3 regions of the Erwinia papayae genome follow, and region 2 is predicted to be linked to each of the others. Evidence: predicted binding sites of a transcription regulator. Region 2 holds the regulator's gene; each other region holds the start of a gene.

Region 1 (6,167 bases), on a different contig from region 2:
ACATCTTTTGGCGGCGCGGTATGCATTTTTTCGTCGGAAAGGGCGATACCCAGATTTTCCGCGACGCTGTTTGCCAGTGACACATCAATATGCACCAGATGATCCACCACCCGTTCACGAATCCAGCTTCTGGCGACTTTACTCAGTTCAAATGAGAACGCATCGATAATGTGCTGTTGCTCTACCGGCGTCTGACTGTTCCAGAACAGTCGCGGCTGCGAATAATATTCCCCGAATGACGGACTGCGTTCCCGGACTTTGTGCCCCTCAATACGCTCCTGATAACTTTCAAAGCCGCCGCGTTGCGGGGAGGGAGGTGTTTCGCGTGGCCAGTTGTCATTGATGGAGTTGGGCTGGTAGTTCGCGGGATTGGTATCTATATCCATCCGGTGCATTCCCTGCCGTTGAAAGTTGTGATACGGGCAGGTAGGACGGTTAATCGGGATTTCATGGAAGTTTGGTCCACCGAGTCGGCTGATCTGCGTGTCGGTGTAGGAGAACAGACGGCCCTGCAACAGGGGATCATTGGTAAAGTCCAGGCCGGGCACGATATGGCCTGGGTGAAAGGCCACCTGTTCGGTTTCTGCAAAAAAGTTATCCGGGTTGCGGTTAAGCACCATTTTGCCAATCAACTCGACCGGCACCAGCTCTTCGGGGATCAGCTTGGTGGCATCGAGCAGGTCAAAATCAAATTTAAACTCGTCCTCTTCGGCGATCAGCTGCACACCCAGTTCATATTCAGGATAGTCTCCGGCTTCAATGGCTTCCCACAGATCGCGGCGATGGAAATCTGGATCGCGTCCGGTCAGTTTCTGTGATTCATCCCACAGCAAAGAAGCCTTGCCCGCGACAGGTTTCCAGTGAAAACGCACGAAAGTCGCTTTACCTTCAGCATTAATAAATCGAAAGGTGTGGATGCCAAATCCTTCCATCGTGCGGTAGCTACGAGGAATACCGCGATCGGACATCGCCCAGATGACGTTGTGCAGCGTTTCCGGTTGCAGAGAGACATAATCCCAGAAGGTGTCATGTGCACTCTGACCCTGTGGGATTTCGTTATGTGGCTCAGGTTTTACTGCATGAACAAAATCCGGAAATTTATGCGCATCCTGAATAAAGAAAACCGGCGTGTTATTGCCAACCAGGTCAAAAACTCCCTCTTCAGTGTAAAACTTGGTGGCCCAGCCACGGATATCGCGCACGGTGTCGGCGGAGCCTGCGCCACCCTGAACGGTGGAGAAACGCACAAAAACTGGCGTCAGGCGCTCCGGATCGCGCAGGAAGTCAGCTTTGGTGACGTCACTCATATTGCGGTAAGGCTGGAAATAACCGTGAGCCGCCGAGCCTCGGGCATGTACGATCCGCTCCGGAATACGTTCGTGGTCAAAATGGGTGATTTTTTCCCGCAGGATAAAATCTTCCAGTAGTGTGGGGCCGCGCGTGCCCGCCCGCAGGGAGTTCTGATCGTCAGCAATGCGCGTTCCCTGGTTGGTGGTCAGGGGGAAATTTTCGCTGCCCTTACGAAAGGTTTCCAGCGCGTCGATTTTTGCATTACGGGTATCAGGGGCTTTCAGACTGCCCGGCGCAGTAGGCTGTTTGCCGGGGGGCGTCGGTTCCGCCAGCGGTTTATAAGAACGCCCTTCGGGTGCCAGAGAATCCATGCCGGGTCTGGCTGAATCAGGCCCGGTTGCAGGGGCATTGTGGCTTATTTCCTTATTATCAGTTTCTTTCGACATGTGCTTTGCTCCGGTAGTGGTCACTTCAGACTTCAGTAACTATAGAACAGTGGTACAGGTACGCCTGTTCAGCGCAGGGTTAAGCCGCCTGGCAGAATGCTTACCGGTGGGAAATGGTAGGAGTGGGGCAGGTTAGCGTGATGACGGTGGCATCTCATCTCTGCCCCGGAGGATTTCGTTATGGCGAACAAGGTCGGGGCGGAGGTCATTCACCGCGAAAAATGAAAGAGGCCGGATGACCGGCCTCAGCTGAGAAATATTTAAGCGTGCAGAGGGTTAGCGCTGGGCTAATGCCACATCGTTTTCGGCATCACTGTTCATCCGTGATTTATCTGTCTGCTTCAGCCACTGGCTGGTCAGCGTCCCGGCGGTTACCGAGCCGTTAACATTCAGGGCAGTTCGGCCCATATCAATCAGCGGTTCAATTGAGATCAGTAATGCCACCAGCGTCACCGGCAGTCCAAGCGTTGGCAGTACGATCAGCGCGGCGAATGTTGCGCCGCCCCCGACGCCTGCCACACCGGCAGAGCTGAGCGTCACAACACCGACCAGCGTGGCGATCCACATCGGGTCAAAGGGGTTAATACCCACCGTGGGCGCGACCATTACTGCCAGCATCGTGGGATAAAGCCCGGCACAGCCGTTCTGCCCAATGGTGGCGCCAAATGAGGCTGCAAAGCTGGCAATGGATTCAGGAATGCCCAGACGGCGGGTTTGTGCTTCAACGCTCAGTGGAATAGTGGCGGCACTGGAACGGCTGGTGAAGGCAAATGTCAGCACCGGCCACATTTTCCGGAAAAAACGTCCGGGATTAACGCCGTTAACTGACAGTAACAGCGCATGGACCGCAAACATAATCGCCAGTCCCAGATAAGAAGCCAGCACGAATCCACCCAGTTTGATGATGTCATTCATGTTTGAGCTGGCCACGACTTTAGTCATCAGCGCCATCACACCGTAAGGGGTCAGTTTCATAATCAGCCTGACCAGCTTCATCACCCAGGCCTGTAAGACGTCGATGGCTGCCAGCACACGTTCGCCCTTCGGTTTATCATCTCTTAACAGGTGCAGAGCGGCGACGCCGAGGAACGCAGCAAAGATAACCACGCTGATAATGGATGTCGGATTCGCGCCGGTCAAATCGGCAAACGGATTTTTTGGGATAAAGGAAAGCAGCAGTTGAGGCGGCGACAGATCGGCGACTTTACCAACGTAATTAGATTGCAGGGCAGCAAGGCGCGCCGTTTCCTGCGCACCCTGGACCAGACCACTGGCGTTCAGGCCAAACAGCCAGGTGACGAATACGCCCACCAGTGCGGAAATCGCAGTCGTAAACAGCAGAACGCTGATAGTCAGCGTGCTGATTTTGCCCAGAGAAGAAGCGTTGTGCAGTCGTGCCACCGCGCTGAGGATCGAAGCAAAAACCAGCGGCATCACAATCATTTGCAGCAGCTGAACATAGCCGTTGCCTGCGAGATTAAACCACGTGATTGAGGTTTTTAGCGTCGGATTATCTGCGCCATAAATAGTTTGTAAAGACAGCCCAAACAGTACGCCAATCACCAGGCCCGTCAGCACCCGTCTGGACAGGCTCCAGCTACTGTTGCCGCATCTGGCCAGAATGACCAGCAGAATGATAAATGCCGCCAGGTTAGCCAGTAATGGAAAGTTCATCCCCGTATCTCCAATGGTTTCGGGGTTGACTTCGCCCCGTCAATAACTGTTATTTTTTGTTGCGCAACAGGTGCGTCTTTGCGCGCATGTTAACAGTGAGGGCAGAAACAGCGATATATCCAAAAGACATGTCTTATAGCTAATGGGCATTAAAAACCGCTACCAGGCTGGTTGCTGTTTAATTAAGCGGCCGATGCTGTTCTGAACGGAATTAATCATTTGCGCCGGCCAGCCGTTTGCGCCTGAGGGCGGCATACCTGGAGGAAACCACATGGCGTACCCCACCAGCGCCAGACACAAGGCTCTCTCCAGTTGATTGCCTTTCTGGCTGTTCAGTAATGGCAGACGAAAACGCCAGCGGCACGGCCACAGCAATGGCACCCCGGCAGGGGTAAGCATGTCGGCGGCGATATGACTCAGATAGCCCAGTACCAGGCCCTGAAAGGCATCGGCGGGAATAATTCCCTGTGAAGGAATTTTCAGTTGTAACAACGCCACCGCAGCAATCACCGCCAGCAGGGAGTGGGTAAACCCCCGGTGACCGAACAGCCGGGCGACCGGATGAGAGATCCATTTCAGGCGCTGGCCCAGAAACGATTTAGGATGGTCAATATCCGGTAGCAGGCAGGTCAGCAGTGCGGCGGGAATGATGTGCCACCAGTCACCGCTTGCCAGTTCTGGCGTCAGCTCAGCCCGTTTGGCAAATATGGCGCTGGCGATAGCAAAAATTAGATGGCCTTCGGCCGTCATGATCACACCCGGTTATATTACTGTCATTTCATCCAGTATAGGGGATATATACAGTGTAATAAACAGGTTACGTTGTAACGAAAGATAAATAATTTTCCTGCTTAAATCTCAGACTCTCCACAGCCAGACCAATGCCGGTCCGGGGATCAATTTCCCAGCAGTGCTTTTTTAGTCAGTTCAGTGAGCGATCTGAGCTGCACATCCGCCAGCTTCCATCGGGCATCACTGGCGAACTGAGGTGCAGGGACCACCACAGAACGCATTCGGGCCGCTTTTGTCGCAATCATACCGTTGAAGGAGTCTTCCAGCGTCACGCAGCAAAGAGGGTCAACATCAAGCGCTGCGGCGGCATCAAGATAAACCTGCGGATGTGGTTTGCTGTAAGGAAGCGATTCCGCAGAGATCAGCACGCTGAAGTCATCGCGCAGCTCAAACATTTCCAGGACCCGCTCCAGCATAGTTAAAGGCGAAGCGGAAGCCAGACCGATTTTCAGTCCCTCAGCCTGACATAGCTGTAATGCCTGCTTAACGCCGGGTAACAGTGGACGGCTTTCTTCAATCAACTCCAGGGTACGGGCTATGATACGGCGGGTGATCACCTGCTGATCGGGGCCTCTCCAGGGCTGTGCCTCGAACCACATTCTCACCACCTGATCGATACGCAGACCCACGGTGTCAGGCATTTCGCTGCGTCTGGTGAGATCCACGCCTAACTGAGCGAATATTTCCAGCTCAGCTCTCTCCCACAGGGGTTCAGAATCGATTATCAGTCCATCCATATCAAAGATTGCTGCCACAACCGGGTGGGAACGGGACATATTCAGCCTCCATCAGAAATTTACAGATACCTTAGCAGAACGACCATGCTGCAACATCTTTCCATCCATCACGCTTTCTGACCCACAGGAGGTGAGAACCACTTTTTACAGGCAGATTTTATTTTCAAAGGGTAAACTTAGAGCCACATTTCAGGATGACAGGAAGAAAGCATGACTTATCAACAGGCTGGCCGGATCGCAATACTTAAAAGAAGTGCTGGCTGGGTTATTTTTATTCCGGCGTTAATCTCAACATTAATCTCACTGATGGGATTTCTTGAGAAAAGCCGTGAAAAACGGGAAGGCATTAATGCGGTAATGCAGGACTTCTCTCACGTCATGATCGATATGATCCGCTTCAATACCGGCTTTCTGAACAGCTTCTGGAATAATTCGCCAGTGCCGGATTTCAATCATGGTAGCAATATTACTTTCTGGATTATCTACGTGATGATTTTCATCGGCCTGGCTTTACAGGCATCGGGTGCCAGAATGTGGCGTCAGTCGCGTCGTCTGAAAGAAGGCGTTGAGGATCAGTTAATCCTGGAAAATGCCAGAGGGGCGGAAGGGCGAAGCCGCCAGCAGCTGGAAGAGAAAATTGTGGTGCCCGGACATAGCATTTTTCTGCAATTTTTCCCGCTGTATATTCTGCCGGTGGCCGTCGCCGTCGCGGGCTATTTTATCCTGAAGTTGTTGGGTTTTATCGGCTGAATCCCCGGGCTTCTCAATATCAATCCGGTTTGACGTGCTGCACTTTTGGCCCATCCGGGTCCAGCAGCGCACCCACCGCCCGCTGAGCCTCTGTTATCCAGTCGCCGCCAAACACGTTAGCCCGGTTGAGCAGATAATAGAGCCGATATACGGGCTGACGCGACAGGTAGCCAGTCGGCAATGGCCATACTGACTGATAACCGTGCAGAATGTGTTGTGGCAACGTTGGGAAGTCTGGCAGCAACGCCAGATCGCACTCTCTGTCTCCCCAGTAACAGGCGGGGTCAAAGATCCACGGCCCGCAGTGACTGTTGCCGTAGTTTGCAGGCCACAGGTCGCCGTGCAGCAGTGAAGGCTGGGGATGGTGCGAGGCCAGTAATCTCTCAGCGCAATCGATGATCAATTCGCTGTTGCCATATTGAATGCCTTTTTCCGCCGCCAGCAGCAACTGCCAGCCAATGCGTTGCTCGGAAAAAAA
Region 2 (6,167 bases):
AGCCGCTGCCACCACCATACCGTTACGCATCTCTCTGGCTCGTGTTGCCCCAATAAACATGCCATCAAGCAGATAGCACCAGACACCGCAAACAGGCATTAATATTTGCCAGAACAGGTAAGCATCTGCCTGCTGCCGCAATTCAGCAATTGAAGTCAGTAAAGCCACAATATGCGGGCCGGCAATGGCATATATCAGCGAAAAAAATAGCGCCACCAGTCCTGCCTGACGGCAGGCTGCATGCCATACACGCAGCAGATCCTTGCCGTCGCGGGCACCATATGCCTCACCCGAACAGGCCTCGACGGCGTAAGCAAATCCGTCCAGTGCATAGGCGGTAAAGGTCAGGAACATCAGCAGTACGGCGTTGACCGCCACCACCTCACTACCGAGGCGTGCCCCAAGAATGGTCATTGACAGAAAACACAGTTGAAGCATCAGCGAGCGCAGCATAATGTCACGATTCAGCCGCAGTAGCCGTGACAGATCGCCCTGCCATGCTGTCAGTAACATAGCCAGTGTGATGCCACGTAACCGGATCACCCGCCCTGCCATGTATAACCCGATTATCAGTGAGCAGTATTCAGCAATCACGGTTGCCATAGCAGCCCCCTGCACCCCCCACTTCAGGCCGATAACCAGCCACACATCCAGTACGATATTGACCAGGTTTCCCACCACCAGCAGGATAACCGGAGCACGGGCATACTGTACGCCCAGCAGCCAGCCCAACAGCACCAGGTTGGCGAGGGTGGCAGGGGCGCTCAGCCAGCGAATATTCAGGAACTGCACGGCCTGATGCAATACCGCAGGGTCGCCACCGATAACCGTCAGGGCAAGATGATTAAGCGGTGATTTGAACAGGATCAGGATGGTTCCGGCCATCAGCGCGATAAGTAGCGGCTGAATCAGCGCACGAGCCAGCACAGTTTTATCTCTCGCGCCAAACGCCTGAGCTGTCAGTCCGGTGGTACTCATCCGCAGAAAAAGAAACAACATAAACAGAAAGCTGGTAATGGTGGTGCCGACGGCCACACCGCCAAGATAGCTGGAATTATCAAGGTGGCCTGTCACAGCGGTATCAACCAGACCCAGCAGCGGCACGCTGACATTGGAAAGGATCATCGGCAATGCCAGCCGCCAGAGGTGCTTATCAGAGGAGCTGAATAATCGCATCATCGCCCACTGCGTAACGGATTCACCATTCAGCCCTCACTCCAGACGGAACGGTGACCAGTCAAGCTGCATGATTATTGTTGCGCGAGGCATTACAACCAGTTGCCGTTACGGATGACGCCCACTGCCAGACCTTCGATGGACAGGCTTTGCTTATTAAGATCGACAACAATCGGTTGGAATTCGTTATTTTCCGGCAAAAGATGGACCACGTTGCCCTGTTTTTTCAGACGCTTGACGGTAACTTCATCGTCAATCCGTGCCACCACAACCTGGCCGTTACGCACATCCTGCGTTTTATGTACCGCCAGCAGATCGCCATCCATAATACCGATATCTTTCATCGACATACCGCTGACACGCAGGAGAAAATCCGCCCCCGGTTTAAACAGGCCAGGATCAACCTGATAGTGCCCTTCAATATGCTGTTCGGCTAACAGCGGCTCACCGGCGGCCACACGGCCTATCAGTGGCAGACCTTCTTCTTCTTCCATCATCAAACGGATTCCCCGTGAGGCTCCGGAGACAATTTCAATCACGCCTTTACGCGCCAGAGCCTTGAGGTGTTCTTCCGCCGCATTGGGGGAGCGGAAACCAAGCCGGGTGGCAATTTCTGCCCGCGTGGGTGGCATGCCGGTCTGGTTAATGTGATCACGTATCAGGTCATAAACCTGTTGCTGCCTTGCCGTTAATGCTTTCATCCCGCCCCCTGGTTGTTTATACAGTCGACTGTGATTATATACAGGTATTTGCGCGTTGGAAACCAAAATTCAGGCAAAAAACAGTCATTTGTCAGATTATGCGAGCGCTAACGAAAATAGCTGACTAACAAGGTGACCCAGACGAAAATCGCCAGCATGATAGCCAGCAACACTGCGGCGGAGCCCATATCCTTGGCCCGGCCAGATAGCAGATGGAAGTTGCTGCCCGTCCGATCCACCACGGCTTCAATCGCGCTGTTGATCATCTCAACGATCATCACCAGCACGACAGAGCCTATCAGTAAAACACGCGTGACGGCGTCGACGTTCAGCCAGCAGGCAACGATAACCGCCACGACAGCCACTACGGCCTCCTGACGAAAAGCAGCCTCGTTCTGCCATGCGGCGCGAAGACCTTTCCATGAGTAGCCTGCTGCTTTTATGATGCGGGTCAATCCGCTGACACGGTTTGCCATAGGGGTAAAACCTTTATGTGATAATGACGTCATTAACTGGAGATAGCACATTTTGTAACACCAAAGATCTCAATGGCGCTTTCTGGTATGCTTGCGGCGTTTTGCTAACAAGAGGCTTCATATTGTCTATGTCAGGTTGGCGTAAGTTTTATTATAACATACTGAATTTACCGGTTAAATTTCTGGTAAAGAGTAAAGCAATCCCTGCTGAGCCGATTGCTGAACTGGGGCTGGACACCTCACGTCCTATTATGTATGTGCTGCCATACGATTCAAAGGCCGATCTACTGGCCCTGCGCGAGCAGTGCCGCAAGCAGGAACTCCCCGACCCGCTGGAACCTCTGGAAATCGATGGTACGGTACTGCCACGCCACGTATTTATTCATGATGGTCCCCGCGTATTCCCCTACTTTGTACCAAATCTTGAATCGGTGAAGCTGTTTCACGATTATCTGGATTTACACCGCAGTAACCCGCGTCTTGACGTGCAAATGGTGCCTGTTTCGGTGATGTTTGGCCGGGCGCCGGGCCGTGAAGTCCAGGGTGAAGAACAGCCCCATTTGCGGGTGCTGAACGGCATTCAGAAATTTTTTGCCGTACTCTGGCTGGGCCGGGACAGCTTTGTGCGTTTTTCTCCCATTGTCTCTTTGCGCCGGATGGCCACGGAGCACGGCACCGACAAAACTATTGCCCAGAAGCTGGCAAGAGTCGCGAGTATGCACTTCGCCCGCCAGCGACTGGCCGCCATCGGGCCTCGTCTGCCCGTACGTCAGGATTTATTCAACAAGCTGTTGCAGTCCAAAGCGATTGCTAAAGCAATAGAAGATGAAGCGCGCAGTAAAAAAATCTCCCGCGAGAAAGCACAGCAAAATGCCGTCGAACTGATGGAAGAGATCGCGGCCGATTTTTCTTATGAAGCTATCCGCCTGACCGACCGTGTGATGGGCTGGCTGTGGAGCAAGCTCTATCAGGGCATTAACGTCAACGGCGGTGAACGCGTGCTTCAGCTGGCGCAGGACGGACATGAAATCGTCTACGTCCCCTGCCACCGCAGCCACATGGATTATCTGCTGCTCTCCTACGTGCTCTATCATCAGGGACTGGTGCCGCCGCACATTGCCGCCGGGATCAACCTTAACTTCTGGCCCGCCGGGCCCATTTTCCGCCGCCTTGGTGCTTTCTTTATTCGCCGCACCTTCAAGGGTAATAAGCTCTATTCCACCGTATTTCGCGAATATCTCGGCGAACTGTTTACCCGTGGCTATTCCGTTGAATACTTCGTTGAAGGCGGGCGCTCCCGCACTGGCCGCCTGTTGGATCCAAAAACCGGCACGCTGTCGATGACTATCCAGGCCATGCTTCGTGGGGGTAATCGTCCTATTACCCTGGTGCCGATTTATATTGGTTATGAGCATGTGATGGAGGTGGGAACCTACGCCAAAGAGCTGCGTGGTGCGACCAAGGAGAAAGAAGGCTTTGTGCAGATGGTGCACGGCTTGCGTAAGTTGCGCAATCTCGGCCAGGGCTATGTCAACTTCGGTGAACCTCTGCCGCTGGTAAGTTATCTGAACAAGCATGTTCCGGAATGGCGTGAGGCCATTGACCCGCTGGAGTCACAACGTCCGGCGTGGCTGACGCCAGCGGTAAACGATATCGCTCAGCGGGTGATGGTGCGGATCAACAATGCCGGGGCAGCCAACGCCATGAACCTGTGTGTAACGGCACTGCTCTCTTCACGTCAGCGCTCACTGACCCGCGAGCAGATGATCGATCAATTAAGCTGCTATACCCAGCTGATGCGCAATGTGCCTTATTCGCCAGATGCAACGGTGCCAGAGATGACGCCAGAGAAGCTGCTGGATCATGCTCTGGGGATGAATAAGTTCGAAATTGAGCAGGATAACATTGGTGAAATCATTGTATTGCCACGCGAGCAGGCGGTACTGATGACCTACTACCGTAACAATATTCACCATATGCTGGTGATGCCTTCGGTCATCGCCGTGATCCTGATGCAACATCGCGAGATAACCCGTGCCGAACTGCTCCGTCAGGTCAGCGTCATTTATCCGATGCTGAAAACTGAGCTGTTCCTGCGTTGGGAAAAAGAAGCGCTGCCATCCTTACTGGATGCGCTGGTCAGTGAGATGGCCCGACAGAATCTGCTGAATGCCGATGAACATACCCTGCGTCTGAGCACCTTGCGTTTCCATACGTTGCAACTCCTCGCCGCCGGAGTGCGGGAGACGCTGCAACGCTACGCTATTACCTTTTCAATCCTCAGCGCTAATCCATCCATTAATCGTGGCACGCTGGAAAAAGAGAGCCGCACTATGGCTCAGCGTTTATCGGTGCTGCACGGGATTAATGCGCCTGAATTCTTCGACAAAGCGGTGTTTTCCACGCTGGTACTGACGCTGCGTGATGAGGGTTATATCAGTGATACCGGTGATGCGTTGGTTGAACAGACGCAAAAGGTTTACCAGATGCTGGCAGATTTGATTACTCAGGAAGTCAGAATGACCATTGAGAGTGCGGTGGCACACGAATAGGCGTTGAGCGCAGGCTGAGCGCGCAGTGCCTCAGCCCGGCCAGTACATCAAGCTGAGGCTCGCACGCCAGGGACGGCACCATCGACGGACAATTCTTTTTCATCCGACGTTAACCCTCCCTTAACCGTGGCTACTCACAGCCAGCCTGCAACAGGCCCTGTACTCAGTGCAATGCCAACAAACAGCACCAGTCCGACGTAATTATTATTGAGAAAAGCCTGGAAACAGGCATCCCGATCCCGACCGACGATCAGCCTTTGTTGGTGAATAAACAAGGTGCCAGCCAGCAAAACTGACCAGTAAAACGCCCCACCCAGCTGCATCATCCAGCCCGTCAGCGCCATCAGCATCAGTGTGGCAAATTGCAGTAAGCCAATAATCAGCTTGTCAAAACGACCAAATAAAATGGCGGTGGATTTTACGCCAATACGTAAATCATCATCACGGTCCACCATCGCATACTGAGTGTCATACGCCACCGTCCAGCAGATATTGGCGAAGAATAACAGCCAGCAGGCAAGTGGCACAGACTCACTCACCGCCGCCCAGCCCATTGGAATAGCCCAGCCGAACGCCGCGCCCAGCACCACCTGTGGCAGGTGGGTGTAACGCTTCATAAAAGGATACATCCAGGCCAGAGCCAGACCACCAAACGATAACCAGATGGTCATCGCATTCATGGTCAACACCAGACAGAATGAAATCAGTACCAGCCCGGCAAATAACCAGCGGGCCTCTCTGGAGGTGACGGCACCGCTGGGCAGCGGGCGTGAGCGGGTGCGTTTAACATGACCATCAATTTTACGGTCGGCAAAATCATTCACCACGCAACCAGCGGCACGCATAAAAAAAACGCCCAGCACAAAGACCAGCAGTATGTTTAGCGGCGGGATTTTCCCCCCTGCCAGCCACAGCGCCCACAGTGTCGGCCACAGCAGCAGCAGCGAGCCGATAGGCTTATCGATACGCATCAGACGGCTGTATGCCTGAAATTTATTTATTGGCAGACTTCTTTCCACGCTACAGGCTCCCTTCCGCCAGCTCCGGCCAGTACAACGGCGCAGGCGGTAAAAACAGTTCGGTCAGTAATAAAGGCTTGCCGGAAAGACGTAAACGCGAACGACGCCCCCACAGCCCCTCCACCTGACCCGGCTCAATAAAATCGCGCGTCAGCGTTGATGAAGCAAACAGATAGCGGCCCAGGGGACGTGTTCCCAGTCGTTGCAGCATCTGCTCCGGGCCATTGAGCGTCGATTCTGGCA
Region 3 (6,167 bases), on a different contig from region 2:
TGATCATATAGTACATACCGGCCAGCGCCAGCAGTCCTACCCCAAACACCAGCTTTGGATAGTAAGTTTGCGTGAAGAAAGCGGTTCCCCAGAACGAGAGCCATACCAGCATTGCGCCCTGCACCACCACTTCCAGTGAACACGCGAACATCAGAAAGCGACGCGCCAGCGTCAGGCTAAGTGCCTGTCCCCTTCGGTCTTTGAAGGCCAGCGCACCAAACAGCAATACCATCAGCAGTACCACGCCGCTACCGAGCAGGGTCCAGCGTGCGGCTTTATCCATCGTGTAGAATTGCCACAGTTCGGATTTTGGCGCGCAAACTGCATTTTTATAGCTGAGAAGTTGCTGGGCTACCGGGCCGCAGACGCTGTCAGGTGGATACTGTTGCAGAAAATTCGTCAGGTCGCTGACATCCTGATTCTTTGCTCGCGCATCATCAATAAAGATTTGTGTGTATTGCTGATTGAGTTGATTGCTACCGTATTCGGCAAAAACCAGAGTGATAATCGGAATAAGGAAAAGCGTGAACAAAAGCCAGAAGAAGACCTTAGCATAACCTTTTTTCAAAGCCGTTAATTTGTTCAAAGTATTAAACTCGCTAACTGTAAGTGGGAGGAAAAGCTGCTTGTCAGGAAATACCGGAACAAACTTCCCACTCAGGGGAAACGGCGTGAGATCCTTCTCTGCATGCTTCAGTTAAATTAATTTAATAATTACCGCAACTTGATTATAAAAAAGTAACGTTAACATTCCGGAAAAATACGGAATAATTTTTCAGCCGCTACTACCTGTCATCGAGCGGCTGTGAATAGCGCAGGTATATCCCTACCAGCGCATACCTTTAAACGGGCTCCAGCCCTGCTCACCTTTTCTTTCTTTGAGATAATAAGCATAGTTGGTGGCAATGCCATACAGTGCATTAAACCCAACTCCCAGACCGAAATCGAGATGCTTTGGATAAGCGATTCCCAGCATGGCAAATGCAATCCCCAGCACAGTATATACGGCTATCATAATCAATATCAGCGTTATATTTTTCTTCCATAACCCAAGTACAAACAGATAAATGGGACCAAAAAAGAAAGCAATAAGATTAAAATTTATTTTCACCTTAGCTTTGAAAGGGAGCTGCGCTAGCGCAGGCTTGTAACCCGGCGCAGAAGGCGCACCATGCAGGTCAAAAAAATCAAACCGAGCCTGCCACTTAGCACTGTAACTTTTCCCTGCATGGGCTTTTTTAGTACTTTCCATTTGTTGATCCATTATGACCTCAGAGTATTGATTGTTTTTTATGCTTATGATTTTAAATGACTTTTATTTTATTGATAAATAAATTACCGCGCAGATAACACTTATAAGCAGGGCAGGCCATTGCATGGGAATATAAAAAAAGTGATGGCGTAAGCCAGAGCTATCAATTCTTCTGTTTAATAAAAATCCCACCAGGGTATTAATCGCTGAACCGATTCCTGCACCCAGAAGAACCTGTTCCAGTGATGTATTACCCTGCCTGACCGTAGGGTCTGGAAATAACCACATGGACAACAGAATCATCAATATGGGAGTGAGAAGTGTCAGAATACCGGCACCACGATAGATAATCATTAAAGAAGTTCTCGTCAGAATGAGAAATATATGTTAATTTTTTGTGAATTATACATTGAGCTTTTTAAAATTCAAGGGTGAAGACAATGATTGTCTGGAAGGGCGTGGGTTTTTTCGTTGCTGCATTAATTGCTGTTGCTTACGTATTTTGCAAATGGACTATTAATATCATCTGGCAGGATGGTTATTTCTCAACGCATTAATGGGCAACAGGCGTAACATTTATCCTTTCCGCCATTTTTTGTACGGTTTTTATTTTGCTTATAAAGCAGGAAAAAACCCTGGACTACATTGCCAGGATGACCAACAGCTAACCAATGATGGCACCTGAAAAAACGCACAGTTTCTTTTTTATCCCGGTCATTTACTGGCCGGTGATTCTGTTTTTATCCGGTCTGGGCATATGTATTTATGACCTGATGAAGTAAGCCACTACCTGTAATCTGCATATGGTGTGTGCCATCTTTATTCCGGCGTAACAAGAACATTAACCATAAAGAGGGAGTTTAAAGTGAAGTTAAAAAAATCATTAAACGTTATCGGCACACTTTGTCTGTTGGTCACACTTACCATCACGACGGTTGAAGCATCGGCTGCTGAAAGTCAGTCATCTACAACAGCCAACAGCGAAGTCCTGACACTGCTTGAGGGTAAGCTGTCTTTTAAACTTCAGGGTTATGACGTTCAGCCGGTTCCGGGCAATGGTCCTGGCAAAATGTATGTCAATAAGCAGGCTAAGCGCGTGCTGATCATTGGCGAAGAGGATGTTCCGTTAATTTCCCGTAGTCTCAGTGAACAGGAGGCTCTTGAAAGTATGGAAGAATCTATCAAGGAGCGGCAAAAACAGGCTTCACCAGCCTATACCGTAACCAGCGAAAAAACTGAAAACGTTAAGGGTCTGAAGGTGTATCACATTGAAGCCACCAGTAATATGGGCGGGAATAATGTGCTCCAGGATACGTTAATAGCTACAGCTGACAATAAATTCACTGTTATTCAGGTTATTTCTAATCCTAAAAATAAGGCGGGTCACATCAGCGCGGTGAACAATATCCTCGGTAAGTGAAATATTTCCGGCCTTATAAGGAGAGGAATGCCCACCACATTCAGATCACAATCTGGCTCGCCCTGGCGCAATATCTGATACTTCAGGTAGGCAAAACGCATAGATTTGTGCCGGGAGAGTCTTACAAAGAAAAGCCCCGAATAACGGGGCTTGCAACAGATACGCTAACGGCTGCTAATAACCTGGAATATCGAGATAACCATCTGATTTTTTTTAAAAAACCTGAATCAGAATGGAATATCGTCGTCAAAATCCATCGGTGGTTCATTGTTTGCCGGTGCGCTGTTCTGCTGGGGTTGTGGTCGCGACTGCTGACCACCACTGAACTGGTTTCCGCCCTGCGGCTGCTGTGGCTGACCCCAGCCATTGTTGTTGCCCTGACCACCGCCAGCCGGCGCGCCGCCACCCTGACGGCCACCCAGCATCTGCATGGTTCCACCCACGTTAACTACAACTTCGGTGGTGTATTTCTCCACGCCAGCCTGATCGGTCCACTTGCGGGTCTGAAGCGAACCTTCGATATATACCTGAGAACCTTTACGCAGATATTCGCCTGCAACTTCGGCCAGCTTGCCGAACAGCACCACGCGATGCCACTCGGTTTTTTCTTTGGTTTCACCGGTCTGCTTATCACGCCAGCTTTCAGACGTAGCCAGAGTAATGTTGGCAACAGCACCGCCATTCGGCATGTAACGGACTTCAGGATCCTGACCCAGGTTGCCCACCAGGATCACTTTGTTTATGCCTCTGCTGGCCATGTTCGCGTCTCCGATAAATGTTCTGCGTTAAGTCTAAGCCGGAAATTCTAACATTGTATACCCGCAAATCCTATCTTCCGATCGCGATCGACAGGGACAGATGCCGCTTGCAGTGTTACATCTTGCCGCGCAGGCAGGCTCGTAAATTTTCCCCCGTCATCGCCAGCTGTCTTCCCGACCTGACATCCGACCACGCCACAGAACACTGTATATCCATTCAGGTTTTTTTGTGCCATAATGACAGGCTTCATTCTGGCCGTGCCAGACAGGCATGGTGAGGTCTGCGTTAATCCGGGAATTGTGAATGGATAAGATCGAAGTTCGGGGTGCACGCACCCATAATTTGAAAAATATCAACCTGATCATCCCTCGCGACAAACTGATTGTGGTCACCGGCCTGTCAGGTTCAGGTAAGTCTTCGCTGGCGTTTGACACGCTCTATGCAGAAGGACAACGTCGCTATGTGGAGTCGCTGTCGGCCTATGCGCGTCAGTTTCTTTCCCTGATGGAGAAGCCGGATGTCGATCACATCGAGGGCCTGTCCCCCGCAATTTCCATAGAGCAGAAATCAACCTCGCACAACCCGCGTTCCACCGTGGGCACCATCACGGAAATTCATGATTACCTGCGCCTGCTGTTTGCGCGCGTAGGGGAGCCGCGCTGTCCGGATCACGATGTACCTCTCGCGGCTCAGACGGTCAGCCAGATGGTGGATAACGTGCTGTCGCAGCCTGAAGGACGCCGCCTGATGCTGCTTGCTCCCATCGTCAAAGAGCGTAAGGGCGAGCATGCGAAAACGCTGGAGAATCTCGCCTCACAGGGCTATATACGCGCGCGTATTGATGGCGAAGTGTGCGATCTCTCCGATCCCCCCAAACTGGAGCTGCAAAAGAAGCACACCATTGAAGTGGTGGTGGATCGCTTCAAGGTGCGCGAGGATCTGCAACAACGCCTCGCAGAGTCCTTTGAAACGGCGCTGGAGCTATCCGGTGGCACTGCCGTCGTTGCCGATATGGACGACAGCAGTGCGGAAGAGCTGCTGTTTTCTGCCAACTTTGCCTGCCCGGTCTGCGGCTACAGCATGAGCGAGCTGGAACCACGTCTGTTCTCCTTTAACAATCCGGCAGGAGCCTGTCCGACCTGTGACGGACTGGGCGTCCAGCAATATTTCGATCCGGATCGGGTGGTACAAAACCCGGAGCTGTCGCTGGCCGGCGGGGCCATTCGCGGTTGGGATCGCCGTAATTTTTATTACTTCCAGATGCTGCGTTCGCTGGCCGAACACCTGTCATTTGATATCGAAGCCCCTTTCAACTCACTCGATGCCGCCACACGTAAGGTGATCCTGTACGGTTCAGGCAAAGAAAATATTGAGTTTAAGTACATTAACGATCGGGGCGATACCTCGGTCCGCCGCCATCCGTTCGAAGGCGTACTGCACAATATGGAGCGCCGTTATAAAGAGACGGAATCCACCGCCGTGCGTGAAGACCTGGCGAAATTTATCAGCAACCGCTCCTGCACCAGTTGTGATGGCACGCGTCTGCGACGTGAAGCCCGCCATGTATTTGTTGAAAATACCAGCCTGCCAACGATTTCCGATATGAGCATCGGCCATGCAATGGAATTTTTCCACAACATGAAGCTGAGTGGTCAGCGGGCAAAAATCGCCGAGAAGGTGCTGAAAGAGATTGGCGATCGCCTGAAATTTCTGGTTAACGTTGGCCTCAATTATCTGTCAATGTCCCGCTCGGCGGAAACCCTCTCCGGCGGCGAAGCGCAGCGTATCCGTCTGGCCAGTCAGATCGGTGCCGGTCTGGTCGGGGTAATGTACGTGCTGGATGAGCCATCAATCGGCCTGCACCAGCGCGACAATGAACGACTGCTGGAAACGCTGGTGCATCTGCGTAATCTTGGCAACACAGTGATCGTGGTGGAGCACGATGAAGATGCGATCCGGGCCGCAGACCATGTGATTGATATCGGCCCTGGCGCGGGCGTGCATGGCGGTCAGGTGGTAGCGGAAGGAACCGTAGAGGATATCATGGCGGTGGAGGCCTCACTGACCGGTCAGTTCCTCAGCGGCAAGCGGGGCATTGCCGTACCGAAAGAGCGTGTTAAAGCCGATCCTAACAAGGTCCTGAAGCTGACCGGCGCGAAAGGCAACAACCTGAAAGACGTGACTCTGACGCTGCCGGTCGGTCTGTTCAGCTGTATCACCGGCGTATCGGGTTCCGGCAAATCAACGTTAATTAACGACACGCTGTTCCCGATTGCGCAGCGGCTGTTAAACGGTGCCACGCTTGCCGAACCCGCACCTTATCGTGAAATCAGCGGTATGGAACATTTCGATAAGGTTATCGATATTGATCAAAGCCCGATTGGCCGTACGCCGCGCTCCAACCCGGCAACGTATACCGGCATTTTTACTCCGGTCCGTGAGCTGTTTGCCGGTGTTCCGGAATCGCGCAGCCGTGGCTACACGCCGGGACGTTTTAGTTTTAACGTTCGTGGTGGTCGCTGCGAAGCCTGCCAGGGTGATGGCGTAATCAAGGTAGAGATGCACTTTCTGCCCGATATTTACGTGCCTTGTGACCAGTGCAAAGGCAAACGCTACAACCGCGAAACGCTGGAGATAAAATACAAAGGCAAAAGCATTCATGAAGTGCTGGAGATGACCATTGAGGAAGCGCGGGAATTCTTTGAGGCCGTTCCGGCGCTGGCACGCAAGCTGCAA

The links. Region 2 encodes LexA, which represses DNA repair genes until DNA is damaged. Its sites were predicted from a motif close to TNCTGTATGTACATACAGNA; they were not measured.
Region 1: a site for LexA is predicted at 4,179-4,198, ahead of AC3RPL_RS10805 (metal-dependent hydrolase). Genes of this name have one in related genera too.
Region 3: a site for LexA is predicted at 3,634-3,653, ahead of uvrA (excinuclease ABC subunit UvrA). Genes of this name have one in related genera too.

The regions. Positions count from the first base shown of each region.
Region 1 is NZ_JBZCHT010000009.1:1,263,897-1,270,063, reverse strand. It holds gene katE (catalase HPII) at 1-1,736, opposite strand, end outside; gene AC3RPL_RS10810 (L-cystine transporter) at 2,013-3,410, opposite strand; gene AC3RPL_RS10805 (metal-dependent hydrolase) at 3,570-4,160, opposite strand; gene hxpB (hexitol phosphatase HxpB) at 4,307-4,978, opposite strand; gene AC3RPL_RS10795 (YniB family protein) at 5,150-5,689, shown strand; gene AC3RPL_RS10790 (fructosamine kinase family protein) at 5,709-6,167, opposite strand, start outside.
Region 2 is NZ_JBZCHT010000013.1:22,231-28,397, forward strand. It holds gene dinF (MATE family efflux transporter DinF) at 1-1,176, opposite strand, end outside; gene lexA (transcriptional repressor LexA) at 1,269-1,877, opposite strand; gene AC3RPL_RS16275 (diacylglycerol kinase) at 1,985-2,353, opposite strand; gene plsB (glycerol-3-phosphate 1-O-acyltransferase PlsB) at 2,482-4,905, shown strand; gene ubiA (4-hydroxybenzoate octaprenyltransferase) at 5,040-5,906, opposite strand; gene ubiC (chorismate lyase) at 5,926-6,167, opposite strand, start outside.
Region 3 is NZ_JBZCHT010000002.1:450,109-456,275, forward strand. It holds gene AC3RPL_RS02035 (M48 family metallopeptidase) at 1-586, opposite strand, end outside; gene AC3RPL_RS02040 (DUF2628 domain-containing protein) at 827-1,252, opposite strand; gene AC3RPL_RS02045 (hypothetical protein) at 1,316-1,606, opposite strand; gene AC3RPL_RS02050 (DcrB/PsbP domain-containing protein) at 2,118-2,672, shown strand; gene ssb1 (single-stranded DNA-binding protein SSB1) at 2,900-3,430, opposite strand; gene uvrA (excinuclease ABC subunit UvrA) at 3,735-6,167, shown strand, end outside.